DNA from 3 places in the Streptomyces sp. BR1 genome. Region 3 is predicted to be linked to each of the others. Evidence: riboswitches for the same ligand, from Rfam matches in the RefSeq annotation. Region 3 holds a riboswitch; each other region holds the start of a gene.
The links. Region 3 has a riboswitch for cyclic di-AMP ahead of ACT1U9_RS00590 (transglycosylase SLT domain-containing protein). Riboswitches for the same ligand answer to the same signal wherever they lie in the genome.

Region 1: it holds a riboswitch for cyclic di-AMP, as region 3 does, so the genes downstream of both, ACT1U9_RS06510 (M23 family metallopeptidase) here and ACT1U9_RS00590 (transglycosylase SLT domain-containing protein) in region 3, are expected to answer to the same signal.
Region 2: it holds a riboswitch for cyclic di-AMP, as region 3 does, so the genes downstream of both, ACT1U9_RS18690 (transglycosylase family protein) here and ACT1U9_RS00590 (transglycosylase SLT domain-containing protein) in region 3, are expected to answer to the same signal.

The regions. Positions count from the first base shown of each region.
Region 1 covers NZ_CM126252.1:1,579,710-1,589,811, forward strand. Annotated here, with positions in the region: gene ACT1U9_RS06475 (VOC family protein) at 1-240, shown strand, start outside; gene ACT1U9_RS06480 (thymidine kinase) at 309-956, opposite strand; gene ACT1U9_RS06485 (alkaline phosphatase family protein) at 1,024-2,217, opposite strand; gene ACT1U9_RS06490 (DUF5998 family protein) at 2,217-2,804, opposite strand; gene ACT1U9_RS06495 (bifunctional acetate--CoA ligase family protein/GNAT family N-acetyltransferase) at 2,841-5,696, opposite strand; gene ACT1U9_RS06500 (HPr family phosphocarrier protein) at 5,897-6,178, shown strand; gene ACT1U9_RS06505 (GntR family transcriptional regulator) at 6,346-7,023, opposite strand; gene ACT1U9_RS06510 (M23 family metallopeptidase) at 7,203-7,973, opposite strand; cyclic di-AMP (ydaO/yuaA leader) riboswitch at 7,987-8,147, opposite strand; gene ACT1U9_RS06515 (M16 family metallopeptidase) at 8,362-9,729, opposite strand; gene ACT1U9_RS06520 (M16 family metallopeptidase) at 9,747-10,102, opposite strand, start outside.
Region 2 covers NZ_CM126252.1:4,273,973-4,284,074, forward strand. Annotated here, with positions in the region: gene ACT1U9_RS18670 (SurA N-terminal domain-containing protein) at 225-893, shown strand; gene ACT1U9_RS18675 (nucleoside triphosphate pyrophosphohydrolase) at 931-1,890, shown strand; gene ACT1U9_RS18680 (cytochrome P450 family protein) at 2,046-3,269, shown strand; gene ACT1U9_RS18685 (transglycosylase family protein) at 3,424-4,386, shown strand; cyclic di-AMP (ydaO/yuaA leader) riboswitch at 4,647-4,844, shown strand; gene ACT1U9_RS18690 (transglycosylase family protein) at 4,848-5,543, shown strand; gene eno (phosphopyruvate hydratase) at 5,934-7,220, shown strand; gene ACT1U9_RS18700 (FtsB family cell division protein) at 7,340-7,816, shown strand; gene ACT1U9_RS18705 (DUF501 domain-containing protein) at 7,870-8,406, shown strand; gene ACT1U9_RS18710 (Ppx/GppA phosphatase family protein) at 8,403-9,323, shown strand.
Region 3 covers NZ_CM126252.1:131,569-141,670, forward strand. Annotated here, with positions in the region: gene ACT1U9_RS00570 (DEAD/DEAH box helicase) at 1-454, opposite strand, end outside; gene ACT1U9_RS00575 (cold-shock protein) at 714-917, opposite strand; gene ACT1U9_RS00580 (beta-glucanase) at 1,284-1,928, shown strand; gene ACT1U9_RS00585 (metal-sensitive transcriptional regulator) at 1,995-2,291, opposite strand; gene ACT1U9_RS00590 (transglycosylase SLT domain-containing protein) at 2,365-3,177, opposite strand; cyclic di-AMP (ydaO/yuaA leader) riboswitch at 3,182-3,365, opposite strand; gene ACT1U9_RS00595 (class I SAM-dependent methyltransferase) at 3,705-4,379, opposite strand; gene ACT1U9_RS00600 (DinB family protein) at 4,586-5,140, opposite strand; gene ACT1U9_RS00605 (hypothetical protein) at 5,147-5,350, shown strand; gene ACT1U9_RS00610 (alkaline phosphatase family protein) at 5,369-7,036, opposite strand; gene ACT1U9_RS00615 (sodium:solute symporter family protein) at 7,330-9,000, shown strand; gene ACT1U9_RS00620 (hypothetical protein) at 9,021-9,311, shown strand; gene ACT1U9_RS00625 (FAD-binding oxidoreductase) at 9,430-10,102, shown strand, end outside.

The DNA of each region.
Region 1 (10,102 bases), 1.4 Mb from region 3:
CTCCACCTCGACGGCCGCCCGGTCGCGTCCCTGCACGGCGTCGGCCACGCCCTGCCCCGCGACAAGGGCGCGCACTGGATGACGTACTTCGAGGTCACGGACGCCGACGCGGCGGCCCGCCGGGTCACGGAACTCGGCGGCCACGTGATCAAGCCACCCCGCGACGGTTCGAGCGGCCGAGTGACGACGGTGGCGGACCCGGAGGGGGCGGTCTTCACCCTGGTGCGGTCGGCGCCCTAAAGGGGCGCGGGGAACTGCGCGACCAGCCCCGCACGGTCCGCAGCCAAATATCCAGCCCCCGCGGAGCGCTACGCGTCGACGGGCAGCACATCCGGCGACAGCGCAGCCGCACGCGCCGCCGCGGCCGTCATGCGGCGCCGATGATGGCGTCGGCACAGCACCTCGTAACCGATCTCGTCCTCGGACTGGTTGACGTCGCCGACGACCACCTGCGCGCCCTCGACGACCATCTCGCCCCCGACCGTACGGGCGTTGTGCGTGGCCCGCGCGCCGCACCAGCACAGCGCCTCCACCTGGAGCACCTCGACCCGGTCGGCGAGCTCGACGAGCCGCTGGGAGCCGGGGAAGAGCTTGGAGCGGAAGTCGGTGGTGATGCCGAAGGCGAAGACGTCCAGTTCGAGGTCGTCGACGACCCGGGCGAGCTGGTCGATCTGCTCGGGCGCGAGGAACTGCGCCTCGTCCGCGATCACATAGTCGCAGCGGCCGCCCTTGGAGAGATGGGCGACGAGGTACGCGTAGAAGTCGAAGCCCTCGGCGGCCTCGACGGCGTCCGTCACGAGCCCGAGCCGGGAGGACAGCTTGCCCTCGCCCGCGCGGTCGTCCCGCGTGAAGATCATGCCCTGGAGTCCGCGCGCGGACCGGTTGTGCTCGATCTGAAGAGCGAGGGTGCTCTTTCCGCAGTCCATCGTTCCGGAGAAGAACACCAGCTCGGGCATGGGAGGGTGACGGCCTTTCGGGTCTGCGCGCACGCGCGCGTAGAGGGTGGAAGAAGTACGGGAAGGGTTACGAGCGTACTTCTATGAGCGGCACCAGCTGCTCGACGGGGGTCATCGAGCCGTGCATGCCGACCATCGCGGACTCGTTCGGCTCGTTCTGCGAGGCGGTGATCACCACATCGGCCTGGGCGGCCGCGACGACGTCGCCGATCCGGCCGTGCACCCGCTCGTCGCAGACGCCCGGCTGCCCGAACCAGCCCGCGGCTATGGCCTCCTCGCGGCTCGCCACCCAGAACTGCTCGCCGAGCACCTCGCGCCAGACGGCGAGGACGTCGGACTGGGCCCCCGGGACCGCGTACACATGCCGGGCCCGGCCCTCGCCGCCGAGCAGGGCGACGCCCGCGCGCAGCTCCCAGTCCTCGTCGAAGTCGATACGGGACTCTTCGTCGAAGGGGATGTCGATCATGCCGTGGTCGGCGGTGACGTACAGCGCCGAGCGGGGCGGCAGCTGCTCGGCGAGGCGCTGGACGAGCCGGTCGACGTACATCAGCTGGCCGCGCCAGGCGTCGGAGTCGACGCCGAAGCGGTGGCCCTTGCCGTCGACGTCGCTGTAGTACGTGTAGACCAACGAGCGGTCTCCGGCGGCCAGTTGCTCGGCCGCGAGGTCCATGCGGTCCTCGCCGGAGAGCCGCCCGTGAAACGTTCCGCCACTGAGCGCCACTTTAGTCAGCGGAGTGTGTTCGAACGTCGGCGACGACACCTGGGCGGTGTGCACCCCGGCCGCGTCGGCCAGTTGGAAGACCGTGGGGTACGGCTGCCACACATGCGGATCGGTCCACGGCCGCCAGCGCAGCTGGTTCATCAGCTGGCCGGTCTCGGGGTTGCGCGCGGTGTAGCCGGGCAGGCCGTGCGCGGCGGGCGGCAGGCCCGTGCCGACGGAAGCCAGCGAGGTGGCGGTGGTGGCCGGGAAGCCCGCGGTGATCGGGCGGCCGGTGCCGCCGCGCGAGGTGCCGAGCAGCGAGTGCAGATACGGCGCCTCGTCCGGGTGGGCCTTGATCTGCTCCCAGCCGAGGCCGTCGATCAGGAAGACGCAGTTCCGGTCGGCCGGGGTCAGCTCGGGGATCGCGGCGCTCACACCGGGCACGCCCTGGCCCGCCACGAGCGTGGGCAGCAGATCGGCGAGCGAGCCGCTGCCGTACTCGGGCAGGGGGGCGGTGTCGAGGGCGAGGGGTTCCGGATCCTGCCAGTAGGGCTGGGCCATCAGCGGCCGGTCGCCGCGGTCGCCTCGGAGAGCGCCTGCGCGAAGGCGAGGGTCTGGCGCACGGTGTCCGGGCCGTCGCCGGCCTCGCTGACCCGCAGGCTCAGGTCGTCGGCCGTGGCGTTGCCGGTGTAGCCGTGGTCGGCGTCGCAGTTGGGGTCGCCGCAGGCGGCGGGCTCCAGGTCGATACGGGACACCGCACCCCAGCCGATGGTGAGCACCACTTCACGGGGCAGGACGCCCGGCGTGTACGACTCGGGGTTGGCGACGACGCGGCTGACCACCACGGACGAGATCCGGCCGATCTTCACGGACTCCGTCGAGGTCGTCGCGTACGGCGTCGGGGAGCTGGTGTCGGCGTTCTGCTCGTCGGTGTGGCTCACGATGAAACGATTGTCCGTGAGGACGAGGACCGTGACGTGGCGACGCACCTCGTTGGCGTCGAAGGTGGTCTCCTGGTGCACCAGGTACGACGCGATGGGCTCACCACCGACGGCGGCCTCCACCGCCTCGGCCACAAGGGCCGGGTAGTAGCCGCTGCGCTCGATCGCCGCGCGCAGCCCCTGGGTCATCGTGCCGGTCTTCGCCATGGACTCCATCCTACGGGGCCCCGGGGCCCGATCGTTTCAGTAGCTGGGCAGGCGCCGGGGGCCGAGGTCGGTGCGGGCGGGGGGCGGGGCGAGGCGGACGGTGGCGCCGAGGGCGGTGAGACCGTGCTGGGCGACGACGACCGGTTCCAGGGTGACCGCGACGACCTCCGGGTGGTCGTCGACCAGGCGCGACACCCGCAGCAGGAGCTCTTCGAGCGCCGCCGTGTCCACCGGGGCCGAGCCGCGCCAGCCGAACAGGAGCGGGGCGGTCCGGATCGACCGGATCAGCTCGGCGGCGTCGCGGTCGGTGGCCGGAACCAGACGATGGCCGGTGTCCCCGAGCAGCTCGGAGGCGGCGCCCGCCAGGCCGAAGGAGAGCACGGCGCCGACGGCCGGGTCGATGGCGGCGCGCACGACGGTGTCCACCCCGCGCGGCGCCATCGCCTGGACGACCGGCTGCAGCTCCTCCGGCTTGCCGAGCGCGTGGGTCAACTCGGCGTACGCGCGCCGCAGTTGCTCCTCGTCCGCCAGGTCCAGGCGGACCCCGCCGAGGTCGGGGCGGTGGCGCAGATGCGGGGCGGTGGTCTTGAGCGCGACGGGGTAGCCGATGCGGGCGGCGGCCTCGACGGCGGCGTCCGGGTGCGGGGCGGGGCGGGCGGGGCGCACCCGGATGCCGTACCGGCCGAGCAGCGCCTCGGCGGCGTCGCTGCCGAGCGTCACGCCCCGGGGGTCCGGGGCGTCCCCGAGCAGCCCCGCGATGTCCCGGGCGGCCCCGGCCTCGTCGATGTCGTCGTACTCCGGCACCTTCCCCTGCTCGGCGGCCTGCCGCCGCCACTGCCCGTACCGCACGGCCTGCGCGAGCGCCCGTACGGCGCGCTCGGCGGCGGGGTAGGCGGGGATGCGCCCCTGCACCCCCTCGGCCGCCATACCCCCGCTTCCGGGCTCCGGCCGCGCGGGCACCACCCTCCCCCGGTTCGCCGTCGCCGCTCGCGGTGCCGTGTCCGCCGCGCTCGCGAGCGCCTGGGCCAGGCCGCCCAGTTCCACGTGGACCACCGCCACCGGCTTCGCCGGGGACGTGGCCGTGGCTTCCTTGAGGGCCGTGGCCAGGGCCTCGTCGGGGTGGCCGGGGGTGCCCACCCAGGGGATCGCCGTGACCACCACCGCGTCGCAGAACTCGTCCGCGAGCGCCTGTGCCAGTGCGTCCCGGAAGTCGGCCGGGGTGGCCGCCGTCGTCAGGTCGCGGGGCGGCAGGGGGCGCAGCCCCTCGGTGAGGCAGGCGTCGTACGTCAGCAGGCCGAGCGATTCCGAGTTGCCCAGGATCGCCACGCGCGGGCCCGCCGGCAGCGGCTGGTCCGCGAGGAGCACGCCCACGTCGACCAGTTCGGTCACCGTGTCCACCCGGATCACCCCGGCCTGGCGCAGCAGCGCCGAGACCGCCGCGTCCGGGACACGGGTCACCGGGACCGCGTGGCCCGGCGGGGTCGAGCCGCTGTGGCGCGCGCCCTTCACCGCGACCACCGGCTTCACCGCCGCCGTCCGCCGCGCGAGCCGGGTGAACTTCCGCGGGTTGCCGATGGATTCGAGGTACAGCAGGACCACGTCCGTATCGGCGTCCTCGTACCAGTACTGGAGGATGTCGTTGCCCGAGACGTCCGCCCGGTTGCCGGACGAGATGAACGTCGACAGGCCCGCCCCGCGCCGGTAGAGCCCCGAGAGCAGCGCGATGCCGATCGCTCCGGACTGCGTGAACAGGCCGATCCGGCCCCGGTCGGGCGGCTCCGGCGCCAGGGACGCGTTCAGCCGTACCCCGGGCGCGGTGTTGATCACGCCGAACGCGTTCGGCCCGATCAGCCGCATCCCGTACGACCGCACCTGCCGCAGCAGTTCGCGCTGGCGCTCGCGTCCGGCCGCGCCGCTCTCCGCGTAACCGGCGGAGAGGACGACGAGGCCCTGCACCCCGTGCTCGCCGCACTCCGCGACCGCCTCCGGCACCCGCTCGGCCGGTACCGCGACGACCGCCAGGTCGACCGGCTCCCCGATCTCCGCGAGCGAGCGGACCGCCGGTACACCGTCGACCGTGGGGCCGCCACCGAACCACGAGCCGCCGCCGGCAGTGGAACTCCCGTCCCCGAAGGCCCGGTTGACCGCGTACACCCGGCCGGTGAACCCCGCCCCCAGCAGATTGCGCAGCACCGTGCGCCCCACTCCACCGGGCTCGCGGCCGACGCCGATCACGGCGAGCGAGCCGGGCGCGAGCAGCCGCTGCACCGAGCGTGACTCCGCGCGCTGCTCACGCGCGCGCTGCACGGCCAGCGACTCGGCCGTCGGCTCCAGGTCGAGCGTCAGATGGACCGAGCCGTCCTCAAAGGAACGCTTCTGCTGGTAGCCCGCGTCCGTGAACACCTTGATCATCTTGTTGTTGGCGGGCAGCACCTCCGCCGCGAACCGCCGGATCCCCCGCTCGCGCGCGACCTCCGCGATGTGTTCGAGCAGCGCGGACGCCACCCCGCGCCCCTGGTGGGCGTCCTGTACGAGGAAGGCCACCTCGGCCTCGTCGGCCGGGGCCGAGGCGGGGCGGCCCTGCGCGTTGATCCGGTCGAAGCGGACGGTCGCGATGAACTCGCCGCCGACCGTCGCCGCGAGCCCGACCCGGTCCACATAGTCGTGATGGGTGAAGCGGTGCACGTCCTTGGCGGACAGCCGGGGGTAGGGCGCGAAGAAGCGGTAGTACTTGGACTCGTCCGACACCTGCTCGTAGAAGGAGACGAGCCGCTCGGCGTCGGCGGTCGTGATGGGCCTGATCCGGGCCGTACCCCCGTCGCGCAGCACGACGTCGGCCTCCCAGTGGGCCGGGTACGCGGGGTCCTGCGTCTTCTCCTGCGGAGCCTGCATACGGGCAGCCTACGGGTCGCGGCGCCGGTTGGGGCGGGCCAAGGTAGGGAGCCGGAGCAGGGCGCCCGGACAGGGACAGGACAGGGAGAGGAGCGCAGGGCCGAACGGCCTCAGGGCCGGGGTCCGAGGCCGTTATGAGCACTCCGCAGGACATGAGAGAATGGTCTAGACAACCGTCAGAGATTTCGAAGGGCATCACCATGGCTGAGCGCCGCGTCAATGTCGGCTGGGCCGAGGGCCTGCACGCCCGCCCCGCTTCCATCTTCGTCCGCGCCGCCACGGCCTCCGGCGTCCCCGTGACGATCGCCAAGGCCGACGGCAACCCGGTCAACGCCGCCTCCATGCTCGCGGTGCTCGGCCTGGGCGCGCAGGGCGGCGAGGAGATCGTGCTGGCTTCCGAGGCGGAGGGCTCCGACGCGGCCCTGGACCGTCTGGCGAAGCTCGTCGCCGAGGGCCTTGAGGAGCTCCCGGAGACCGTCTGACCGCACCCCGGTCGGCCGAGCCCCACGCTTCACGAAGCGAGCCGTGGATCCCGAATTCGGGATCCACGGCTCGCTTTCTTTTACGCGGCTTCACATACACGCCTGCTGATTCCGGGCAGCGGAAAACCGGCCCCTCGAATTACTTCTCTTTGTATACGGCGGCTTTGTTAAGCACGTACGCCCGCGATGTTTACGGCATGTTGCGAACTTCTCACGTCCGCCGGGCGGCGCAGCCGATAGGCGGAAAAGGCGCGCTCGGCATGGAGGGTCGCCAGCGATCTGGCCCGCTCGGCGTCGCCCCGCGCCACCGCGTCCACGATCGCCCCGTGCTCCGCCCAGGACTCACCCGGCAGCGCGGGGTGCTCCACCACGTAAATCCAGGCGATCTTGTGGCGCAGCTGGGTGAGCAGCGCGATCAGGCCGGGGCTGCCGGAGGCCTGGGCGAGCGTCTCGTGGAACCAGACGCCCAGCGAGCGCAGGTCCTCGCCCTGGGCCCGCCGGATGCGCTCCTGACCCAGCCTGACCAGGCCGCGCAGCACCTTCAGATGGGCCTCGGTGTGCCGCGTCGCCGCCCGCGCGGCGGCCAGCGGTTCGAGCAGTACGCGCATTTCGAGCAGGTCGGCCGCCTCCTGCTCGGTGGGCTCGGCGACACAGGCCCCGGCGTGCCGGCGGGTGGTCACGAAGCCCTCGGACTCCAGGGTGCGCAGCGCCTCGCGGACCGGGACGCGCGAGACTCCGTAACGCCGGGCGAGCACTTCCTCGGTGAGCCGGCCGCCGCGCTCGAAGAGTCCCGCGACGATGTCGTCACGGATCGCCGTGCATACCGATTGCGCCGGAATGCGCATGACCGAACCTCCGCCTTAATCCCCGCGAAACGCGGTCGATCGACGCCTGTTCGGCGACTCTATTCCAGCGGCTGTTAATTCCCGGTGACATGGCCTATTCCAGCGATATCTTTTGGCCAACGCGACGAAGCCCCGGCACAAGGTGCCGGGGCTTCGCGGAAGGACGGTACGCCCGTGCGTCAGACGTCGACGCCGTGCGCGCGCAGGTAGGCGACCGGGTCGATGTCCGAGCCGTAGGTGGGGGCCGTGCGGGCCTCGAAGTGGAGGTGCGGGCCGGTGGTGTTGCCGGTGTCGCCGGAGAGGCCTATCTGCTGGCCCGGCTCGACCGACTGGCCGACGGAGACGCCGATGGACGACAGGTGGCCGTACTGCGTGTACGTGCCGTCGTTCATCTTGATCACGATGTTGTTGCCGTACGCCCCGCCCCAGCCCGCCTCGACCACGGTGCCGAGCCCCACGGCGTGCACCACGGTGCCGCTCTCCGCGTGGAAGTCGATGCCGGTGTGGCTCCCGGAGGACCACAGCGAGCCGCCAGTCTTGTAGCCGGTGGAGACGTACGAGTTGGATATCGGCGCCACGAAGGTGTTGAGGCGCTTGCGCTCGGCCTCGCGGGCGGCCCGCTCCTTGGCGGCGCGCTCTTCCTTGGCCCGGGCCTCGGCCTTGCGCTTGGCCTCGGCGGCGGCGCGGGCCTTGTCGGCGGCGTGCTGCTGGGCCGCGGCCTGGGCGCCGATGCGGTCGGCGAGCGTGTCGCCGATGACGATGGCCTGCGTGATGCCGGTGTCCTCGACGGAGGCCGAGGTGGACGCGGCGTTCTCGGCGGCGAGGGCCGGCGAGGCGAGGGTGCCCACGACTCCGGCGGTGGCCAGGGTGGCGATGCCGGCTATGTTCGCGCTCTTGCGCGACATGGCGCTCGGACGACGATGTTTCCCGGTGGCACGGGTGAACGCCATGGAGAGGCGGTGTCCTTTCCTTCCATCTCGCCTACCGGGTTAGCTGACGGGTTCGGAGCTGGAAGGTCTCCTACGGGCCCCTCCGCGGGCGGAGGCGTCCGATTCACCCCAGGGACTGAGTGGGTCCCCGGCTCCCCTGGCTCGCGCCAGTTGGGGACTCGGCGATCGCTGTCCGGTGCCGCGGCTGCGACGGGTGGTGACGGACAGCCCGACCGACGCTAGACGGCTGATCTTTCAATCGCCAAACAGACGCCTGTTTTTGTAGCGCACGCCACATGACAGACAGGCAACCTCCCCACTAAATGGGACATATAGGAGGACCCCGGCGGCACACCTGCCACCGGGGTCCTTCCCGTACGGGACGCCACGCGCGCGACGCGGCTCCCAATCAGCCCGCTACGACGGTGACTTCACCGATCCCGAGGGCCTTGACCGGCTCCGCGATCTGCGCCGCGTCACCGACGAGGACGGTCACCAGACGGTCCACCGGGAAGGCGCTGACGACGGCCGCCGTCGCCTCCACGGTGCCCGTCTCGGCGAGGCGCGCGTACAACTGCGCCTGGAAGTCGTCCGGGAGGTGCTGCTCGACCTGGTCGGCCAGCGTCCCGGCGACGGCCGCCGCCGTCTCGTACTTCAGCGGGGCGACGCCCACCAGGTTCTGCACGGCCGTCTCGCGCTCGGGGTCGGTCAGACCCTCGGCGGCGAGCTTGCGCAGCACCGTCCACAGGTCGTCCAGGGCCGGGCCGGTGTTCGGGGTGTCGACCGAGCCGCTGATGGCGAGCATGGCGGCGCCGGTGCCCTCGGCGCCGGAGCGCAGGACCTGACCGTACGCACGTACTCCGTACGTGTAGCCCTTCTCCTCGCGCAGGACGCGGTCCAGGCGGGAGGTGAGCGTGCCGCCCAGGCAGTACGTCCCGAGGACCTGGGCGGGCCAGACGCGGTCGTGGCGGTCCGGACCGACCCGGCCGATGAGCAGCTGGGTCTGGACGGCGCCGGGCCGGTCGACGATGACCACACGGCCGGTGTCGTCGGCGGTGATCGGCGGCATCGGGCGCTCCTGGGCCGCGGTGCCGGTCCAGGCGCCGAGCGAGTCCGCGAGGACCGCGTCCAGGTCGGTGGCGCCGAAGTCGCCGACGACGACCGCGGTGGCCGCCGCCGGGCGCACGTACGCCTCGTAGAAGGCCCGTACGGCGGCGGCGTCGATCCGCGTGACGGTCTCCTCGGTGCCCTGGCGCGGGCGCGACATGCGCGCGGTCGCCGGGAAGAGCTCCTTGGAGAGCTGCTGGGCGGCGCGGCGGGCCGGGTTGGCCAGCTCGTGCGGGATCTCGTCGAGGCGGTTGCGGACCAGGCGGTCGACCTCCGCGTCGGCGAACGCGGGCGCGCGCAGGGCCTCGGCGAGCAGACCGAGCGCCTTGGGGAGCCGGGAGACCGGCACCTCCAGGGAGACCCGCACGCCCGGGTGGTCCGCGTGCGCGTCCAGGGTGGCGCCGCAGCGCTCCAGGTCGGCGGCGAACTCCTCGGCGGAGCGCTTGTCGGTGCCCTCGGAGAACGCGCGCGCCATGATCGTGGCGACGCCGTCCAGACCGGCCGGTTCGGCGTCCAGCGGGGCGGCGAGGAAGATCTCGACGGCCACCACCTGCTGGCCCGGGCGGTCGCAGCGCAGCACGGTCAGCCCGTTGGACAGGGTGGTGCGGCCGGGGGCGGGGAACGCCCAGGGACGCGCGGTGCCCGCCACCGGCTGCGGGTGGAACTCCATGGTCACGCCGGTCTCGCTCACTGCTCTGCTCCCTTGGCGTCGGCGTCGGCCGCCTCGTCCTCGTCTGCTTCGGCGGTGGTCGGCTCGTAGACCAGCACCGCCCTGTTGTCCGGGCGCAGGGTGGCCCGGGCGACGTCCCGCACCTCGTCGGCGGTGATGTCGAGCACCCGGTCGACGGCGGTCAGGGCGAGCTGGGGGTCGCCGAACAGCACCGCGTACCGGCAGAGTTCGTCCGCGCGGCCCGCGACCGTACCGAGCCGGTCCAGCCACTCGCGCTCCAGCTGGGCCTGGGCGCGCTCCATCTCCTCGGCCGTGGGGCCCTCTTCGGCGAACCGGGCCAGCTCCTCGTCGACGGCCGACTCGATGTCCGGGA
Region 2 (10,102 bases), 4.1 Mb from region 3:
GACGCGGGGGCGTGGCACGCCCATCTGCGGCGTTGTCGTCGGTTGCCATGGCTCCGCCATGCCGCCCTCCTCCGCCTTGCAGCTGGACGCACCGCGCCCCCGCTCACCAGCGCCGAAAGGCATTCCGGACGGAAGGCGGCCAGATCCACCGGACAGGCCCTAACATCGATCACCGCAAGGTCATCAGGTCGCTGCACTGTCGCACGATCCGCCGGGAGGCTCCTTTGCACCGCCGCCGTCGCACCGCACTCGCCCTCTCCGTCGCGCTCCTCGGCGCGGGCCCACTTCTCACCGCCTGCGGCAGCGAGGCCCACCCGGGCGCCGCGGCCGTCGTCGGAGGCGACCGGATCGCCGTCTCCGCGCTCCAGGACCAGGTCAAGGACGTCCGTACGGCACAGCAGGCCTCGCCCCAGGCCGCGCAGCTGATCAAGAACACCGGCCAGCTCAGCCGCGCCAAGCTGCACGGGCTGATCTTCGACAAGGTGCTCGACCGGGCCGCCGCCGACGCCGGGGTCGGTGTCAGCCGCAAGGAGCTCCAGGACGCCCGGGCCGCGATGGCCCAGCAGGCCGGCGGCGCGCAGGCGTTCGCCGACATGCTCCTCCAGCAGCGGGGGGTCGCCCCCGACCAGATCGACGACGCGGTGCGCGAGCAGGTCCAGCTGACCAAGCTGGCCGCCGCGACCGGCGCGGACCTCGGCACCCCGCAGGGCCAGGCGGCCGTCACCAAGACGCTCGCGGACGCGTCGAAGGCGCTGAAGATCGACGTCAACCCGCGGTACGGCACCTGGGACAACAAGGCGATCCAGCTCACCGACTACAAGACGCCGTGGCTGACCCAGGTCACCAAGACCAAGCCGGACCAGCCGGCCCAGGACGCCGCCGCCACCGGGTGACGGATCGGGGCCGGACGGGTCGGGGTAGGTTCGAGAGGTGACTCTCGAAGAACCCGGCCGCGTCGTCCTGCTCACCGCCAGCCACCGCGTGGCGCCCGGGCTGCTGTCCTGGCCCGCGTGGCAGACGCTGCGCGCCGCCGACCGGGTGCTCTGCGCCGACCCCGCGCACCCTCAGCTGCCGTATCTGCGCGAGGCGGGCGTCGAGGTCACCACGGCCGCGCCCGCCGCGCAGGAGCTGGTGGAGGAGTGCGCCGGGGGTCGGACCGTGGTGGTCCTGCAGTCCGGCGAGGGCGACCGGCGGCTCACCGACGGCCTGGCCCGGCTCGCCGGTTCGGGCCGGGTCTCCATGCCGGACCTGGAGCTGCTGCCCGGCTCGTACGACCTGCCGGGCGCCCGGCTGCTCGACCTGGTCCAGGTCATGGACCGCATCCGCCGCGAGTGCCCGTGGTCGGCGCAGCAGACCCACAAGGGGCTGGCGAAGTACGCGCTTGAGGAGGCGTACGAACTGGTCGAGGCCGTCGAGGAGGGCGACCGCGACGAGCTGCGCGAGGAGCTGGGGGACGTGCTGCTCCAGGTCGTCTTCCACGCGCGTATCGCGGAAGAGGACGAAGAGGAGCCGTTCTCGGTCGACGACGTGGCCGGGACCATCGTCGAGAAGCTGATCCACCGCCACCCGCACGTCTTCGGCGACGAGCGCGCCGAGACGCCCGAGGAGGTCAAGGAGCACTGGCTGCGGCAGAAGGCGGCGGAGAAGCAGCGCGAGTCGGTGACCGACGGCGTCCCCGTCGGCCAGCCCGGCCTCGCGCTCGCCGCGAAGCTGGCGTCCCGGGTGCGCATGGCGGGCCTGGACGTCCCGCTGCCCACCGGCGAGGGCATCGGCTACCGCCTGCTCGCCCTCGCGGTCGCGGCCGAGGCCGACGGCACGGACCCGGAGGCGGCCCTGCGCGCGGCGGCCCGCGCGTACCGGGACGCGATCCGCACGGCGGAAAAGGCCTGACGGCTGTGCAGCCCTCGACTCCGCCCGGCCAGGATCCGGCCTCGGCCGACCAGAACCCCGGCTCGTCCGGCCAGGACCCGGTCGCGCCCGCTCATGGCTCGGCCCCGGATGCCGCTCCTCGTTCCTGCCCGTCCGGCGAGGACCCCGCTCCGGAAATGTTCACCTGGGAGTTCGCCACCGACCCCTACCCCGCGTACGGCTGGCTGCGCGAGCACTCGCCGGTGCATCGCACCAAGCTGCCCAGCGGTGTGGAGGCGTGGCTGGTGACCCGGTACGCGGACGCCAAGCAGGCGCTCGCCGACCAGCGGCTCTCCAAGAACCCCGCGCACCACGATGAGCCCGCGCACGCCAAGGGCAAGACGGGCATCCCGGGCGAGCGCAAGGCCGACCTGATGACCCATCTGCTGAACATCGACCCGCCGGACCACACCCGGCTGCGCCGCCTCGTGTCGAAGGCGTTCACTCCCCGTACGGTCGCCGAATTCGCGCCCCGGGTACAGGAACTGACGGATGGTCTGATCGGCCGGTTCGCGGAGAAGGGGGAGGCCGACCTCATCCATGAGTTCGCGTTCCCGCTCCCCATCTACGCGATCTGCGACCTGCTCGGCGTGCCCCGCGAGGACCAGGACGACTTCCGCGACTGGGCGGGCATGATGATCCGCCACGGCGGGGGCCCGCGCGGCGGTGTCGCCCGCTCGGTGAAGAAGATGCGCGGCTATCTGCTGGAACTCATCCACCGTAAAAGGGAGAATCCCGGCGACGACCTCATCTCGGGTCTGATCCGGGCGAGCGACCACGGCGAGCACCTCACCGAGAACGAGGCCGCCGCGATGGCCTTCATCCTCCTGTTCGCCGGTTTCGAGACGACCGTGAACCTCATCGGCAACGGGATGTACGCGCTGCTGCGCAACCCCGACCAGCGCGAGCGGCTGCAAGCCTCGCTCGCGGCGGGCGAGTCGGACCTGCTGGACACCGGCGTCGAGGAACTGCTGCGCTATGACGGCCCGGTGGAGCTCGCCACCTGGCGGTTCGCCACGAGTCCGCTGCGGATCGGCGGCCAGGACATCGCGGCGGGCGACCCGGTGCTCGTCGTCCTCGCCTCCGCCGACCGCGACCCGGACCGGTTCGAGGATCCGGACAGGCTCGACCTCGGCCGCCGCGACAACCAGCACCTCGGATACGGGCACGGCATCCACTACTGCCTGGGTGCGCCGCTGGCCCGGCTTGAGGCGAAGGCGGCGCTCGCGACGTTGCTGCGGCGCCTTCCTGACCTGCAGCTAGGGGCGGATCCTGCCGATTTGCGCTGGCGCGGCGGACTCATCATGCGCGGACTGCGCACACTCCCGGTCGAGTTCACACCCCCGTCGCACCGCCGGTAACCTGACGGTCCGTCAAAACTGTGACTTTCGCGTTATCGCGGGTGCATCGACTTGTGACAAGCGTTCGAGTAGGGCTACGTTCACCCCTCGACTCGGCAACCGGTTCACCAACCGGCTCCGCAGTCACCGACGTAGTCACACGGAAGGCCACAGCATGCGCTCCGGGAACGGACGTCACCGACGACCTCGCCAGGCTCCCGCCCTCGTCGTCGCGGCAGGGGTGACGGGCTCCGCCCTCGCGCTGCCGCTCTTCGCGGCCAGCGGCGCGAACGCGGCCTCGGCGACTACCTGGGACCGGGTCGCCGAGTGCGAGAGCGGTGGCTCGTGGAGCGCCGACTTCGGCAACGGCCTGTATGGCGGGCTCCAGCTCTCGCAGGAGACCTGGGAGACGTACGGCGGCACCGCGTACGCCGAGCGGCCCGACATGGCCAGCCGCGCGCAGCAGATAGCCATCGGCGAGAAGGTGCTCGCGGCCAAGGGCCCGAAGGCGTTCACCAGCTGCACCGAGGTCTCCGGGCTCACCAGCGGCGGCGGTACGCCGGCCGTCGACCCGGGCGCGACGCCCTCCCCGGCGCCCACGACCCCGGACGACGACGCGACGCCGTCCGCGCCCGCGAAGAAGACTCCGGCGCCGAGCACGCCCTCCGACTCCGCCTCCACCGCGCCGAAGCCGTCCACGACCCCGTCGACGGACAAGGACGGCAAGACGGGCTCGACGCCGTCCGCGCCCGCCAAGAAGACCCCGGCGCCCACCACGCCCTCCGGCTCGACGCCCGGCAAGCACCGCGGCGCTCCCGACCCGGCCGAGACCGGCGCGCCCGCGACCACCGTCCCGGGCACCACGGACGACACCCATGAGTCGCAGCCCCGCGCCTCGCGAGGTGACGCCGACTCACGTACGGCGGGCGACGCCACGACGGCGCCCGGCGACTACACCGTCCGCGCCGGCGACAGCCTGTGGGACATCTCGCGCTCGCACAAGGTCGAGGGCGGCTGGTCGGCGCTCTACAAGGCGAACCAGAAGACGATCGGCTCCGACCCGGACCTCATCCTGCCCGGCCAGAGCCTTGACCTGAACCCGACAAAGACGGACAACCCGACCATCACTCACGGGTAGTTCAGGGGCGTATGTCCACTTCTGCGCAAGTGAGACATGAGTCTCTTTCCGCCAACTGGTGTGCCCCGTACGTCCGGTACGTACGGGACGCCCCTCACCTGCGGAAACAGGCGATACGGAAGGGTGGCCGCGGGCGATTTCTCCCCGATGTGCCCCTTTGAACATCGGGGGTTGGTGTGTTTACGGTCGGAGCGCTCGTCACCACGAGCCCCTCCGACCGGAAACGCCGAATCCTGCCGTCGGTCGCGGGGGAACAGTCGACGCTTGACGCGCCGTAGGCAGGAGCGGGGGACCCAAGGTAAGTGCCGGGCCCGGCCGTTGAAGGACGCACGCCATACGGCGCGACGTACGAGACGGCCATGGACCGGCTTGGGGTGAAGACGTGCCGAAAGGCGCGACCGGGCCACTCACTCGCCCGAACCCGACAGCTCACCTCGCAGGCGTCGGTGAGGAGACACTCCATGCTGCTTTCCGGCAAGGGCAAGCACCGTCGCCCCAGCAAGGCCACCCGTATCGCCACGCTCGCCGGTGTCACCGGCGCGGCCGTCGCCGCCCCGCTGATGGCGACCGGCTCGGCCTCCGCCGCCTCCGTCGCCACCTGGGACGCGGTCGCCCAGTGCGAGTCCGGCGGCAACTGGTCCATCAACACCGGCAACGGCTACTACGGCGGCCTGCAGTTCTCGCAGTCCTCCTGGGCGGCCGCCGGCGGCACCCAGTACGCCTCGCGCGCCGACCTGGCCACCAAGGGCCAGCAGATAGCCACCGCCGAGAAGCTGCTCGCGATGCAGGGTCCGGGCGCCTGGGGCTGCGCGGGCGCGGGCAACCTGACGTCCGGTGGCGCGTCCCCGAACGTCGACACGTCGGGCTCGTCCTCTTCTTCGAAGCAGGCGGCTCCGAAGGCCGCCCCGAAGAAGGCCGCGCCGAAGGCCGCACCGGCCCCGCAGCGCGAGTCGGCCCCCGCGTCCCGTGGCGAGTCCCGCCCGGCGCCGGTCAAGACGGGCGACGGCGAGTACAAGGTCGTGTCCGGCGACACCCTCGGCTCCATCGCGGACGCGCACGGCGTCAAGGGCGGCTGGCAGAAGCTGTTCGAGCTGAACAAGGACGTCGTGAAGGACGCGAACCTGATCTTCCCCGGTCAGCAGCTCCACCTGAGCTGAGCGGTTCGGCTGCGGACCGTGCTGGGTTGCTCGTGCCCACGCGGCGGAGCCGCAAATCGATACAGCCCCGCGCCCCTAGGAGGGCCCGAAGGGCCCATTTGAGGGGCGCGGGGAACCGCGCGACAAGCCACAACGGACCCGCACGGACCGCGCAGCGGCCCGCTCAGCTGAAAGCTGAACCCGGGCCGTGGGCGGACCCCACACAGACTCCCGCCCCGACGCGTCATCCCCCGTACGCGTCGCGGCGGGGCTTTGTTTCGTTCAGGAACATTTTGCCCCCCGTTTCGTCCCACGGGCCGGTCGGTGGACTGGCCGATGCCCTGGAGACGGTTAGGCTCAGGGGTGCCGGACCACGCGGCCCGGCGTATTCGCGTCACATCCCAGAAGGAGATGCTCGTGCCGTCCATCGACGTCGTCGTAGCCCGGGAAATCCTGGACTCCCGAGGCAACCCCACGGTCGAGGTCGAGGTCGGCCTCGACGACGGCAGCACCGGCCGTGCCGCCGTCCCCTCGGGTGCCTCCACCGGTGCCTTCGAGGCCATCGAACTGCGTGACGGTGACCCCAACCGTTACCAGGGCAAGGGCGTCGAGAAGGCCGTCCTCGCCGTGATCGAGCAGATCGGCCCGGAGCTCGTCGGCTACGACGCCACCGAGCAGCGCCTGATCGACCAGGCGATGTTCGACCTGGACGCCACGGACAACAAGGGCTCGCTGGGCGCCAACGCCATCCTCGGCGTCTCCCTCGCCGTCGCGCACGCCGCCTCCGAGGCCAGCGACCTGCCGCTCTTCCGCTACCTGGGCGGCCCCAACGCGCACCTGCTCCCGGTGCCGATGATGAACATCCTCAACGGTGGGTCGCACGCCGACTCCAACGTGGACATCCAGGAGTTCATGATCGCCCCGATCGGCGCGGAGTCCTTCTCCGAGGCCCTTCGCTGGGGTGCCGAGGTCTACCACACCCTCAAGAAGGTCCTGAAGAACAAGGGTCTGTCGACCGGCCTCGGTGACGAGGGCGGCTTCGCCCCGAACCTGGAGTCCAACCGCGCTGCCCTGGACCTCATCCTTGAGGCCGTCAAGGAGGCCGGCTACACCCCGGGCAAGGACATCGCGCTGGCGCTCGACGTCGCCGCGTCCGAGTTCTACAAGGACGGCAAGTACGAGTTCGAGGGCAAGTCCCGCTCGGCCGCCGAGATGACCGAGTACTACGAGGAGCTCGTCTCCGCGTACCCGCTGGTCTCCATCGAGGACCCGCTGTACGAGGACGACTGGGCCGGCTGGAACACCATCACCTCGCGCCTGGGCTCCAAGGTCCAGATCGTCGGCGACGACCTGTTCGTCACCAACCCGGAGCGTCTGGCCCGCGGCATCGAGGAGGGCTCCGCGAACGCCCTGCTCGTCAAGGTCAACCAGATCGGCTCGCTGACCGAGACCCTGGACGCCGTCGAGCTCGCCCAGCGCAACGGCTTCAAGTGCATGATGTCGCACCGCTCCGGCGAGACCGAGGACGTCACCATCGCCGACCTCGCGGTCGCGGTGAACTGCGGCCAGATCAAGACCGGCGCCCCGGCCCGCTCGGACCGCGTCGCCAAGTACAACCAGCTGCTGCGCATCGAGGAGATCCTCGACGACGCGGCGGTGTACGCGGGCCGCAGCGCGTTCCCGCGCTTCAAGGGCTGACCCGTCTGACGGGCTGACCAGTCCTGACATGGGCCTACCGCCCTGTCGTACGTACGTCCCCGGCCGCGGTCCCGTACCGTGTCCGGGGACGTTGTACGTACGTGAGGGGAGCGGGGCGAATGGCCAAGGGCAACCGGGACCGGTTCTCCACGGCGGCCCGGCTCAAGGTGCTGGGCGAGCAGACGGCCGCCCGGGTCTACCGCTCCCAGACCAAGCGCCAGGCCCGCCGCTCCCGGCTCACCGGCCGGGCCGCGCTGCTCGCCCTGGTGATGTGCTCGCTGGTGGTGGCGCTCGCGTACCCGATGCGGCAGTACGTGTCGCAGCGCGGCGACATCACCGAGCAGCGCCGCAAGGAGCGCGAGGCGGCCGCGCAGGTCGAGCGGCTGCGCGACGAGAAGGCGCGGCTCCAGGACGACGCGTACATCAAGCGGCTCGCCCGCGAGCATCTGCACATGCAGTTTCCGGGCGAGACCGGCTACACCGTGACCGACCCGGCGGCCGGCAAGGAGCGCCGCGACGGCAAGGCCGCGACCGGCCGCGCCTGGCACTCGAACCTCTGGGACGGCGTGGACAAGGCCGACCGCCCGGCCGACTGACCCACCCGACCCACTCCAGCGACAGCCAGCTATAGATAGAGACAGAAACCCAGATGCACACCCCTCCGCCCCAGACGCCGAGCACCGAGCCGACCGCCGCGGACATCGCCGCGTTCGAGGAGCAGCTGGGCCGCCCGCCGCGCGGTCTGCGCGCGATCGCGCACCGCTGCCCGTGCGGCAACCCGGACGTGGTCGAGACGGCCCCCCGGCTGCCCGACGGCACGCCGTTCCCGACGACGTACTACCTGACCTGCCCGCGTGCGGCGTCGGCGATCGGCACCCTGGAAGCCAACGGCGTCATGAAGGACATGACGGAGCGTCTGGCGGCCGACCCGGAGCTGGCCGCGGCCTACGCCGCCGCCCACGAGGACTACATCGCCCGCCGCGACGCCATCGAGGTCCTGGAGGGCTTCCCGAGCGCGGGCGGCATGCCGGACCGGGTCAAGTGCCTGCACGTCCTGGTCGGCCACTCGCTGGTGGCCGGGCCCGGGGTGAACCCGCTGGGCGACGAGGCGATCGCGATGCTGCCGGAGTGGTGGGCGAAGGGTCCGTGCGTGAACCCCTGCGTGCCCGGGGAGTCCGACAAGTGACGACGACACGGGTCGCCGCGATCGACTGCGGCACGAACTCGATCCGCCTCCTGGTCGCGGACGTGGACCCGGCGACGGGTGAACTGGCCGAGCTGGACCGCCGGATGACGATCGTGCGCCTGGGCCAGGGCGTCGACCGCACCGGCCGCCTCGCCCCCGAGGCCCTGGAGCGCACCTTCGCGGCGTGCCGCGAGTACGCGGCGGTCATCAAGGAACTCGGCGCCGAGCGCCTGCGTTTCGTGGCCACCTCCGCGTCCCGCGACGCCGAGAACCGCGACGACTTCGTCGCGGGCGTCCTGGACATCCTGGGCGTCGAGCCCGAGGTGATCACCGGCGACCAGGAGGCCGAGTTCTCCTTCACCGGCGCCACCAAGGAGCTGCACAGCGACGGGGACTACCTGGTGGTCGACATCGGCGGCGGCTCCACGGAGTTCGTCGTCGGCTCCCGGCACGTCCGCGCGGCCCGCTCGGTCGACGTCGGCTGCGTCCGTATGACCGAACGCCACCACCCCGGCGACCCGGCCACGCCGGAGCAGATCGCGGCGATAAGGGCGGACGTGGAGGCGGCCCTGGACCTGGCCGAAGAGACGGTCCCGCTGCGCGAACCCCGCACCCTGGTGGGCCTCGCGGGCTCGGTGACGACGGTGGCCGCGATCGCCCTCGACCTCCCCGAGTACGACTCCACGGCGATCCACCACGCCCGCATCCCGTACGCGCGCGTGAAGGAGGTGACGACCGGCCTCCTCGCCTCCACCCACGCGGACCGTGAGCGGATCCCGGTCCTGCACCCGGGCCGCATCGACGTCATCGCGGCGGGCGCCCTGGTCCTGCTGGCGGTCATGGACCGTACGGGCGCGGAGGAGGTCGTGGTCAGCGAGCACGACATCCTCGACGGAATCGCCTGGTCGATCGCCTGAGAAGGCATTTGATGGCCTGACCTGCGCTGACGCGGACGAGACGAAGCGCCCCCGGCGGGATGCACCCGCCGGGGGCGCTGCCGTGCCGTGCTTGTCACCCCGGCCGGCATTCTGCCCGTGCCCTTCACCCAGAAGGCTCGTTTGCAGGCTATGAAGAAGATCATTTCATCCGCCGCACTCGCCGCCGCCAGCCTTGCCCTGGCCACCCCGGCAGCCCACGCCGCACCCGCCCCTGCCCCTGTCGCAACTTCCGCCGTGGCAACCGCACAAGCGGCCCTGGCAGGATTTACCGCCGCCCTCCCCGACCCTCCGAAGTCGGAGGTCGACCTTGTCGGCAAGACGGTCTTCGGACTCCTCCCGAAGTAGGCCGTCCGGCTCGGAGCAGAGGTACGTACGCGATGTGACAGCCCGCCCCGCAGCATCCGGGGCGGGCGGTACGGCTTCGGAAGTCCCCAGGTGGGCCCCTCGACGGCCCTGGAAGGGCCCTTCGGGGCACCCCCGCCGAGAAAGTTCGTGAAGTTCTTCACAAGGAAAACCCGCTGGCGGAGGCCATTTCGGGGTCCTGGAGGTCTCTTATGGGGGCCTTACGGCTCAGGAGGGCGCGGAACGCGTCAACGTTGGCGTGTTACGTGCGTGTGTCGCGGGGGCGTGGTCTAGCCCGTACAACACTGTGAGGGCCAGTTCAGGAGGGGTGAACAACGTCCCCCACTACACCGTGGTTCCCTCCGGACGCCATGACCTCGGTCACGTGGGCCGCGAAGTGTAGCAGAGGGCTCGTC
Region 3 (10,102 bases):
CCAGCTCCCGGGTGGGGACGAGGACCAGGGCCAGCGGCTGCTTGGAATCGGCGCGCTTTCCTGCCGTACGGGCGAGGAGCGCCAGGCCGAAGGCGAGGGTCTTGCCGGATCCGGTGCGTCCCCGGCCTAGTACGTCGCGACCGGCGAGCGAGTTCGGCAGCGTGGCGGCCTGGATCGGGAACGGGGTGTCCACGCCGAGGTCGGTGAGCGTCTTCACGAGCTCGGCCGGCATGTCCAGCTCGGCGAACGTCTCGACGGCGGGCAGCGCGGGGGTGAGGGTGTCGGGCGCCGCGAACTCACCCTGCGGGGCGGTCGTACGACGGCCACGGCCACCGGGGGCACCGGAGCGCCCGGAGGCTTGCGGACGGAAGCGCGCGCCCCGGTCGGAACCGGCCGGGCCACCGCCCTTGCGGGCGCCGAAGGAACGGTCATTCGTGCGAGCTGAACGGTTCAAAGGAGAACCTTCCTCGATATGGCACGTATCGAGGAATTCGCGACCGGAACAACGGCCTGGGAATCGCAAGAACGAGCCGAAAGAAAAAACGAATACGAGGCCGGAGCCGGGAACGGAGCCCGGGTCGGCGTCATGTGATCCGTGCAGTGTGCGAGGCGCCGTTCACGGCGCGGCGGGCACGGTCCCGCAGACAGCAACGAGCTGGGGCCCGTACACAAGGTGCGGGCCCCAGCTGCGTCAAATCTGAGCGTCAAACGCGTCAGGCGGGGACGATGTTCTCCGCCTGCGGGCCCTTCTGGCCCTGCGTGACGTCGAAGTTCACCTTCTGGCCTTCCTGGAGCTCACGGAAGCCGGAGGTGGCGATGTTCGAGTAGTGGGCGAACACGTCCGGGCCGCCACCCTCCTGCTCGATGAAGCCGAAGCCCTTTTCCGCGTTGAACCACTTCACGGTGCCAGTAGCCATGTCATATCTCCTTCGGGGCAGTGCCCAGAGGTCCACACTGTGCGGACCCCGGCGTCGCCGTGATGATTGCCCCGTCCGGAAAAGCACCGGAAATACAAAAGTGCCCGACGGAAGAAGACCGTCAAGGCACTTGAAGTTTTTGGGAACCACAACTGCAACTGGATCAACAGTAGCACGGCAGGGTCGCCCCGTACAGCAAATGCTCAATTTTCACCTGGAGCACCATGGAACTTCGCCGCCCATTGCCCAAGTTTTCGAACGGTGACATCACATATTTGCTTACGTAAAGCACACCGCAGGGGGTGCTCGGCGGGCCTGGGCGCCGCTTCGTGCCGGAGCGTGCCCGGTTCGTGCCAGAGTGTGGCCGTGCTCTTCACCGCCGACTTCGCTTCGCCCGCACAGTGGGTCGCGGGCCGCTCCTGGGCGTATCCGGACGGCGGTCCGGTCAACCCCGGCGACGACAAGCTGGACCACCTGGTCGCCGACCCCTCCTACAGCCGCACCGGAACCTTCCGGGCACGGCGCCGCCCCGAGGGGACGTGGAGTACGGGACTGCTGACCACGGAAGGCGGCGACGAGGACTTCATGGTGTGCGCCGGGGACGTACTCGACGCACGCGTACGGCTCCCGCAGGAGCTGGGGGCGTGGCCCGCGATCTGGACCTGGCGGGACGGCGGCCAGGAGATCGACGTGTTCGAGTACCACCCGGACAACCCGGATCTGCTGGAGCTGTCCAACCACGTCAGAGGCGCGCACCACTACCACCGCGACCCGGCCGTCCGCCCCGGCGGCCTCGTCGACCTACGGGTGGAGTTCGGCGCGGGGTCGGTCACCTGGTGGGTGAACGGTGCGGCTGTCTTCTCCGATCAGCGCGGAGTGGGCCGGCACTGGCGGGCCCACCTCATCGTCAACCTGTCGGTCTGCGCGGGCCGTTACCACCCACCGCCACAACCCGGCGTATCGGAGATGTCGTTCGAGGTGCCGATGCTGCGGGTGCATCGCGAACAGTGACAACTCGCCGTGATGTCACGGCACTTCGCCGAAGCGGACCGGGCCGACCGCTGCGCCCCCTCCCCGTCAGGCGAGCGCGAGGAAGAGGCGTTCGAGTTCGGCCTCGGTCATCGGCGGGGTCTCGCCGTCCGCCGCCGCCATGCACTGGCGCATACCGCTGGCCACGATCTTGAATCCCGCGCGGTCGAGCGCGCGGGACACGGCGGCGAGCTGCGTGACGACGTCCTTGCAGTCGCGCCCGGCCTCGATCATGGCGATGACACCGGCGAGCTGCCCCTGGGCACGGCGCAGCCGGTTCAGTACGGCGGTGGTGGCTTCCTCGTCGACGGTCCTGGCCATGGGCGGTCCTTCCTCGCTGCGCATCCGTGCCAGCGTACCCCGGGGGGTATCGCCCCGACGAAGTGGCGAGGAAGGTGACCTGTTGCCCGGGGTCCGGTCAGTAGGCGCCGTTCACGTTGTCGATCGACCCGTAGTGGCTCGCCGCGTAGTTGCACGCGGCGGTGATGTTGGCGACGGGGTCGTAGCTGTCCGTCGACGTGCCGGGCACGTGGTAAGCCTGGAAGGTGGGGTCGATGACCTGGAGGAGGCCCTTGGACGGGATTCCGGCGGCGGCGTTGGAGTCCCAGTTGTTGATGGCCAGCGGGTTGCCCGACGACTCGCGCATGACGTTGCGGTAGATACCGTCGTAGCTGCCGGGGATACCGTGCTGGGCCATGATGTCCAGCGACTGCCGGATCCACCCGTCGAGGTTGTTCGCGTACGACGTCGTCTTCGCGACGGCGGCGGTGGCCTGGGTGAGGGTGGTCGAGCGCGCGGAGCGGTCGGCGCGGGTGGTGGTGGCCGCGCGGTCGGCGGTGGCCGAGGTCTGGGCCTGCTTGCCGATCGTGAGCGTGAGGCCGGGGTGGATCATGGTCGGGTCGCCGCCGATGGCCTGGCGGTTGTCCTGGTAGAGCGCCTTCCAGCCGCCGCTCACATCGAGGTCGTGGGCGATCTTGGCGAGCGAGTCACCGGCGACGACCGAGTAGCTGGTGGGGGCGCTCTTCGCCACGGCCTTCACCACGGCCGGCTTGGCGGCCGCGAGGACCGACGCCTTCATCGTGGGGGCGGAGTACGTCACGGCGGGTGCGGCACCGGCGGTGGTCGCACCCATCACGGGGATGACGAGCGCGGCGCCCCCCGTACCGGCGGCGGCGAGGCCACGGGTAAGGGAGTTGGACTTGGGTCGGCGGTGCTTACCCTTTGCGGCCATGGCGAATTCCTCTCCTTCGCCTGCGAGGTGAGCTGTCGGGTTCGGGCAGGAGATGCCCGGCCGCGGCGCACGCGGCTTGACCCCGAGCCGTTCCGGAAACCGGACCGGCGGCCTACTTGGGTCCCCCGCTCCTGCCATTCGTGTGTGGGAGGTATCCGGACGGCGGCAGGATTCGGCGGTCCATCCGGATTTAGCCGTGACCGTAAGCGAATAGGTCCGGGAGAAACAAGGACCGAATTCACCGCGCCATATCAGATAAAGATCCACTGCAAGACAGGCGCCCCGCACGCGCCCGACCGGAATCCTCAACTCGCCTTCGCCGCAAAGGGAATTGGTCGGCCGCCGACCTTGGGCCTGCGACCGACCACGTGACCCACTTCACTTTCCCGGGCCGAAAACAACGCCCCGGCAAGCGGCACGTAAATGCCGCCTAATTTACGTATTCACCCGCAGTGGCATCATTAGCGAAATAAGCAAGAAAGTGACCCTGAAGGATCATTTCGGACATTACGCAGCCATGCGCGCGGCTACAGCGGGCGCCGGGCCTTCAGCAGCCAGGACGGCAGGTCGATCCGGGTGGTGACCTCGGCGCCCAGCTCGGAGGCCATCTCCGTGACGGCGATCTGCCCGACGATGGTGCCTTCCTCGATCGACAGCACGTCCCAGCCCGCCGCCGTGAACTCGCCGTGCAGCTCGTCCTTGGTGGCCCGGTGCGGGCCGATGCCCTTGACGACCTCGACGAAGTCGGGGACGCGCTCGGAGAACGTGAGGATGTGCGCGACGCCGCCCGGCCGCGCCATCCGGTACAGCTCACGGATGTAGCGCCCGCGCTCCGGCTCCTCCAGCGCGTGCAGCAGGGCGCAGTCCAGCATGGTGTCGAACTCGGCGTCGTAACCCTCCACGGCCGACAGGTCCGCCACGCCGAACTCGACGTCCACGCCCTGGTCGGCCGCCTTGCGGCGGCCCGACTCGACGGCCGTCGGCGAGAAGTCGAGCGCCACCACGTCAAGGTCCTGACGTGCCAGGTAGAGGGCCAGGCTGCCGGTCCCGCACCCCGCGTCGAGAACCCGCCCCTTGACATCCCCGGCCTCGACGATGCGGACGAACTCGGGCTGCGGCTCGCCGATGTCCCACGGCGGCAGCGCGAACGCGCCCTCGCCCCGGTACACGGCCTCGAAGCTCTCTGCGGCAGTGATGGTCATCAAGTGCGCCTTTCGTCATCGTCATCGCACAGGCCCCCGTGGCCGACCTCGGCCCAGGCCCCGCTCAAGCACGTCCCAAGTGCCTCGGGCTAGTGGCCCGTTGATCGACAACATATGACACGGGCAATGGCGACAGGACTCCTTACTGTGCAACCGCGGAATCCGGCGGTGAGACCGTCCAGCGTGGTCACAGCACCGCCACTCGGTCACATCCCGCGCGCTCCGTCGATCCGCTCGCGCAGCAGATCGGCGTGGCCGTTGTGCCGGGCGTACTCCTCGATCATGTGGATGACGACCCAGCGCAGCGACACCGGGCCGCGCCAGGCGTCCTCGCCCGCGACGTCGAGATCGGGCGCCTCGGCGACGAACTTCTCCGCGAACGCCACCTCGGCCCGCCACGCCTCCCACGCCTCCGCGACGACGGCCGGGTCGGCCACCGCGTCGTCGAAGTCCCCGTCGGGGTTCGCCGCCGAGGAGAAGCGGAGCGGCGCGTCCTGCCCTGCCAGGACCTGCCGGAACCACCGGCGTTCGACATCGGCGAGATGGCGTACGAGCCCCAGCAGCGACAGCGTGGAGGGAGCCACCGAACGCCGGGACAATTCCGCTTCCAGACCGGCGCACTTCAGCTCCAGCGTCGTGCGCTGAGCTGCCAGGAAGTCGACCAGCATGGTCCGCTCGTCGACGGTGGCACTGCTGCTGAACCGGCTGTCCCGCTCGGCGTCGATGAACAACTGGGCTCTTCTGCTGCGTGGGCTCGTCATGGCCCCATGATCGACCGCATGAAGTCCGTGATCAATACGCTCAAGTCGCAGAACGTGAGCCTCATCGAACTCGACACCATTTTGTCGAACTGGCTCACCGCCCAGGAATTCGCCCAGCGCATGGGCAAAGTGAAAAAGCACGCGGCCGCCGCGCAATTCGCGACGACGGCCACGGCGATAGAACGTCTGCGCACGCCCGTGACGCTATGAGCGTGAACTCACGTCATTTCAACGGTGGGTCGCGCCACTGCGCAACGGCAGCACCCGCGTGTGCTCCTGGCGTACGGCCGCCAGGTCGCGCGGGTCCAGGCCGAGCAGGGCCAGGATGGTCGGGGCGATCTGGGTGGTGTGGACGTGTGCCGCGTCACGCACGCCCGCCGGAGCGCCCGCGCCGGAGACGACCAGCGGGACGTTCACGTCGTCGGGGGCGGCGCCGCCGTGCTCGGCGATCTTCTTGGTGCCGCCGGTGTAGACGACGCCGTACTGGGCCACGCCGAAGACGTCCGGGACACGGGAGTCACCGGGGCGCACACCGAAGTGGCGGGCCGCCGCGGCGCCCGCGTACACCGTCGCCAGACCGCCGCGCGTGAACGCCTTGGGCTTGGCGTCGATGTCCGTGCCGGTGCCGTGCTGCGCCAGCAGATACGTCTTGGCGAACTCGGCGGCGGCCTGCGAGCGGTCGCCCAGCCACAGCAGCAAGGCGTCGTCGTCCGCGCTGTGCGCGACGAGGTCGCCCGCGCCCGGGTGCGCCTTCTTCCAGGCCGCGTTGAGGCCGTCGACGAGCGGGCCGTCGTCGACGCGGGTGAGCGCGGTGGGGTCGGCGGGCGACTGGCCGTGCTTGGCGGAGAGGATGACGGTGGTGCTGCCGTCGAGGTGGCGCGCCTTCAACTCGGCGACCAGCGAGCCGATTTCGGTGTCGACGAAGTCGAGGTTCTTGGCGACCAGCGGCCCGGGCACGTCCTTGGCCGCGTAACCGCCCTTGAGGCCGTCGGAGGACGGCAGCTTCTGGGCGGTCGAGACGGACTGGAAGTTGAGGCCGAAGACCGCCGGGGTGCCGGTGCGGTGGGTGCCGCTGTGGTCGTAGCCGTCGATCTCGTTGCGGACGGCCTGGACCTTGTAGTGGTCGTACTGCTCGGTCGCCCGGTTGTCCTTGGTCCAGTCGGTCCCCTTCGGGAAGCCGATGGCGTCGGAGTTGATCTCCGGCGTGAACAGGTCCTGGATGCCGTCGCCGGAGGGCCCGTTGAGGATGTCGTACGCGGCGTGCTTGTCCGACCACGCGGTCCGCAGACCCGCCTTGCGCGCCACGTCGAAGACGGTGTTGACCCGCAGATACGCGTGCGGGGTCACCGGCTTGCAGGTCTTGGGGTCGACGGGCAGCGCGGCCGGGTTGATCAGCGTCCCCGGGCGGCCGGTCATCTTCAGGATGCTGCCGGGCAGGCCGGTGAGGCCCTGGCCGGCGTCGAGCGCCGACTTGTCCTTGTCGAGGTCCTCGGTGAGGTCGACCTCGGCACCCGGCTTGGTGTGGGCGCAGTCGGTGGTGCCGGCCGGGAGCAGTGTGTGGTCGTAGGAGTCGTCGTAGTAGACGCCGGTGGTGCCCGGGCCGCCGCCGGTGACCTGGGCGGTCATCCCGGGGAAGGAGTCCGAGGGCGTGGTGGTGGCGGCGTGGGTGTACTGCACTCCCCCGCGTGCGAGGCGGGCGAGCGCGGACTGCGGGTGCTGCGCGGTGTAGCGGGCGAGGTCGGCCTGGCGCAGGCCGTCCACGGAGATCAGCAGGACGTGCCGGGCGGCGGCACCGTGCTGCTTGGCGGGGGCGGCACCGGCCTGGAGCACGGTCGTTCCGGCGAGCGCGCCGACCGCGCCGAAGGTGGCGGCGAGCCGGAGGAAGCGGCGGTTCACGGGTTTCCCCTGACGTAGGTGGAACCGGGGGTGGGGGGTGTGCCCCATGAGTAGTGACGGTGTGTGTATCGGGCGGGGCAAAACGGTGAACGGCCAGGGCATGGCCGGTATGGAACGGCCCATGCGAGGGCCAAGGTTCCGCCGCCCCGCGCCCGGACCGGCTCACACCCGACCCATCACTCCCCGCGCGCTCGATCACAATCCAACAAACATTCCCAACAAAACTCTTCAGGTTCTGACCATCGAGGCGTAGGTTCCGTTCCGATCAAGTTCGCGCGACGAAGCGGGTACGTATGCAATATCTGGCCGATGGACTGCGGCTCCCCACCAACGGGCTCGACTACACGATCCTGGCGATCTACTTCGTCGTGGTCCTGGGCATCGGCTTCGCCGCCCGCGCCAGCGTGAAGACCAGCCTCGACTTCTTCCTCTCCGGGCGGTCGCTGCCCGCCTGGGTCACCGGGCTCGCCTTCGTCGCCGCCAACCTGGGCGCGACCGAGATCCTGGGCATGGCCGCCACCGGCGCGCAGTACGGCGTGGCCGTCGTCCACTGGTACTGGATCGGCGCCATCCCGGCCATGGTCTTCCTCGGCCTGGTGATGATGCCGTTCTACTACCGCTCGAAGGTCCGCTCGGTCCCGGAGTTCCTGCTCCAGCGGTTCGACAAATCCGCACATCTGCTCAGCTCGGCGCTGTTCGCGTTCGCCGCGATCCTCATCGCGGGCGTGAACCTCTACGCCCTGTCGATCGTCGTGGAGGCGCTGCTCGGCTGGCCGCAGTGGGTGGCCATCGTCGTCGCGGGGCTCTTCGTGCTCGCGTACATCACCGTCGGCGGACTCTCTTCGGCGATCTACAACGAAGTGCTCCAGTTCTTCGTGATCCTCGCGGCCCTGATCCCCCTGGTCGTCCTCGGCCTCAAGCGGGTCGGCGGCTGGGGTGCGCTCAGCGACTCCCTGGAGTCCGCGCACGGCCACAACTACCTCACCGCGTGGGGCGGTACGGGCATCGGCCAGGCCAACCCGCTGGGCGCCAACTGGCTGACGATCATCCTCGGGCTCGGCTTCGTGCTCTCCTTCGGGTACTGGACGACCAACTTCGCCGAGGTCCAGCGCGCCCTGTCCGCGAAGAACCTCAGCGCCGCCCAGCGCACCCCGCTGATCGCCGCGTTCCCGAAGATGTTCATCGTCTTCCTGGTGATGATCCCGGGCCTGGTCGCCGCCGTGCTCGTCCCGAAGATCGGCACCCCGGGCTCGGACCTCACGTACAACGACGCCATCCCGTATCTGATGCAGGAGCTGCTGCCCAACGGTGTGCTCGGCATCGCCGTCACCGGTCTGCTCGCCGCCTTCATGGCGGGCATGGCGGCCAATGTGTCGTCCTTCAACACCGTGTTCACGTACGACATCTGGGCCAAGTACGTCCGCAAGGACCGGCCGGACGCGTACTACCTGCGCTTCGGGCGGCTGATCACGGCGGTCGGTGTGCTGGCCTCGATCGGCACGGCCTTCATCGCCTCGTCGTTCTCCAACATCATGGGGTACCTCCAGACCCTGTTCTCCTTCTTCAACGTCCCGATGTTCGTGGTCTTCGTCATCGGTATGTTCTGGAAGCGGGCCTCGATGAAGTCCGGTGTGTGGGGACTGCTCGCGGGCACCACGGCGGCGATGCTCAACTACTTCTGGATCTACAAGCAGGGCGTCATCTCCATCCCCACCGACCAGGGCGCCAACTTCGTCTCCGCGATCGTCGGCTTCGCCGCCGGCGCGCTGGTCATGGTGGTCGTCACCCTCTTCACCGAGCCGAAGCCGGAGGCCGAGCTCGCGGGTCTGGTGTACGGGACGACCGCGCCGGGTCTGGAGGAGCCGCCCGCCGAGGGTGACGACGCCTGGTACCGCAAGCCCGCGCTGCTCGGCTGGGGAGCGGTGGTCCTCGCCGCGCTCTGCTACCTGCCCTACTCGCTCTGATCTGATCAAAGGCCCGCAAAATGTCTGAACTGCAGCGCGAAGTCTCCGAGTTGGAGAAGAAGTCCGCCACCGCGGCCCGGCTCTTCGACATCCGCCGGATCATCGGCGGACTGTTCACCCTGTACGGGGTGATCGTCACGATCGCCGGGATCAGCCCATCCGACGCCGATCTGAAGAAGGCCCAGGGCATCAACATCAACCTGTGGACCGGGCTCGGGATGCTCGCCCTCGGGCTGTTCTTCCTGGTCTGGCTGAAGCTGCGCCCCCTGGCGACACACACGCCCGGGGACGAGGCCGACGAAGAGGCGTAGCCCACTTCCGACACTCTTCCCGTCACATTTCCCGCTCCGGTTCCGTCAGGGAAGTGATCGCGAAAGCCGGCCGGTGAGTTCCGGGGGCACACGCATGACGAGGAAGTAGGGAAGAACCATGAGCACGACTCTCGCCGAGCTGCGTTCCCAGGTACGCGGCCGCGTCCTTCTGACCGGTGACGACGGCTTCGACCAGGCACGCCGGCCCTGGAACCTCTCCGTGCAGCAGCCCGTCTCCGCGGTGGTCGAGGCCCTCGACGCCGACGACGTCTCGGCCGTCGTACGGTACGCGGCCGCGGCCGGTCTGTCGGTCGCGCCGCAGCCCGGCGGCCGGGGCGCCAGCGGTGACGTGGAGGGTGTGATCCTGCTGCGCACCGGCAAGCTCGACGAGCTGCACGTCGACGCCTCCGCCCGCACCGCGCGCGTAGGCGCCGGTGTGCTCGGCGGACAGGTGCAGGAGGTGGCCGGGCCGCTCGGTCTCACCGGGGTGCCCGGCAGCTCCCCGCTGGTCAGCGTCGTCGGCTACACCCTGGGCGGCGGGCTCAGCTGGTTCGGCCGCAAGTTCGGCTGGGCCGCCGACAGCGTCACCGCCTTCGACGTGGTCACCGCGGACGGCGCCCGGGCCCGGGTCACCGCCGACTCCGACGCCGAGCTCTTCTGGGCGCTGTGCGGCGGTGGCGGCGACTACGCCCTGGTCACGGCGATCGAGTACAACCTGCACCCGGCGCCCGCGCTCTACGGCGGGCGCGTGGTGTGGCACGGCAGCCAGGCCGCCCGTGTCCTGGACGCCT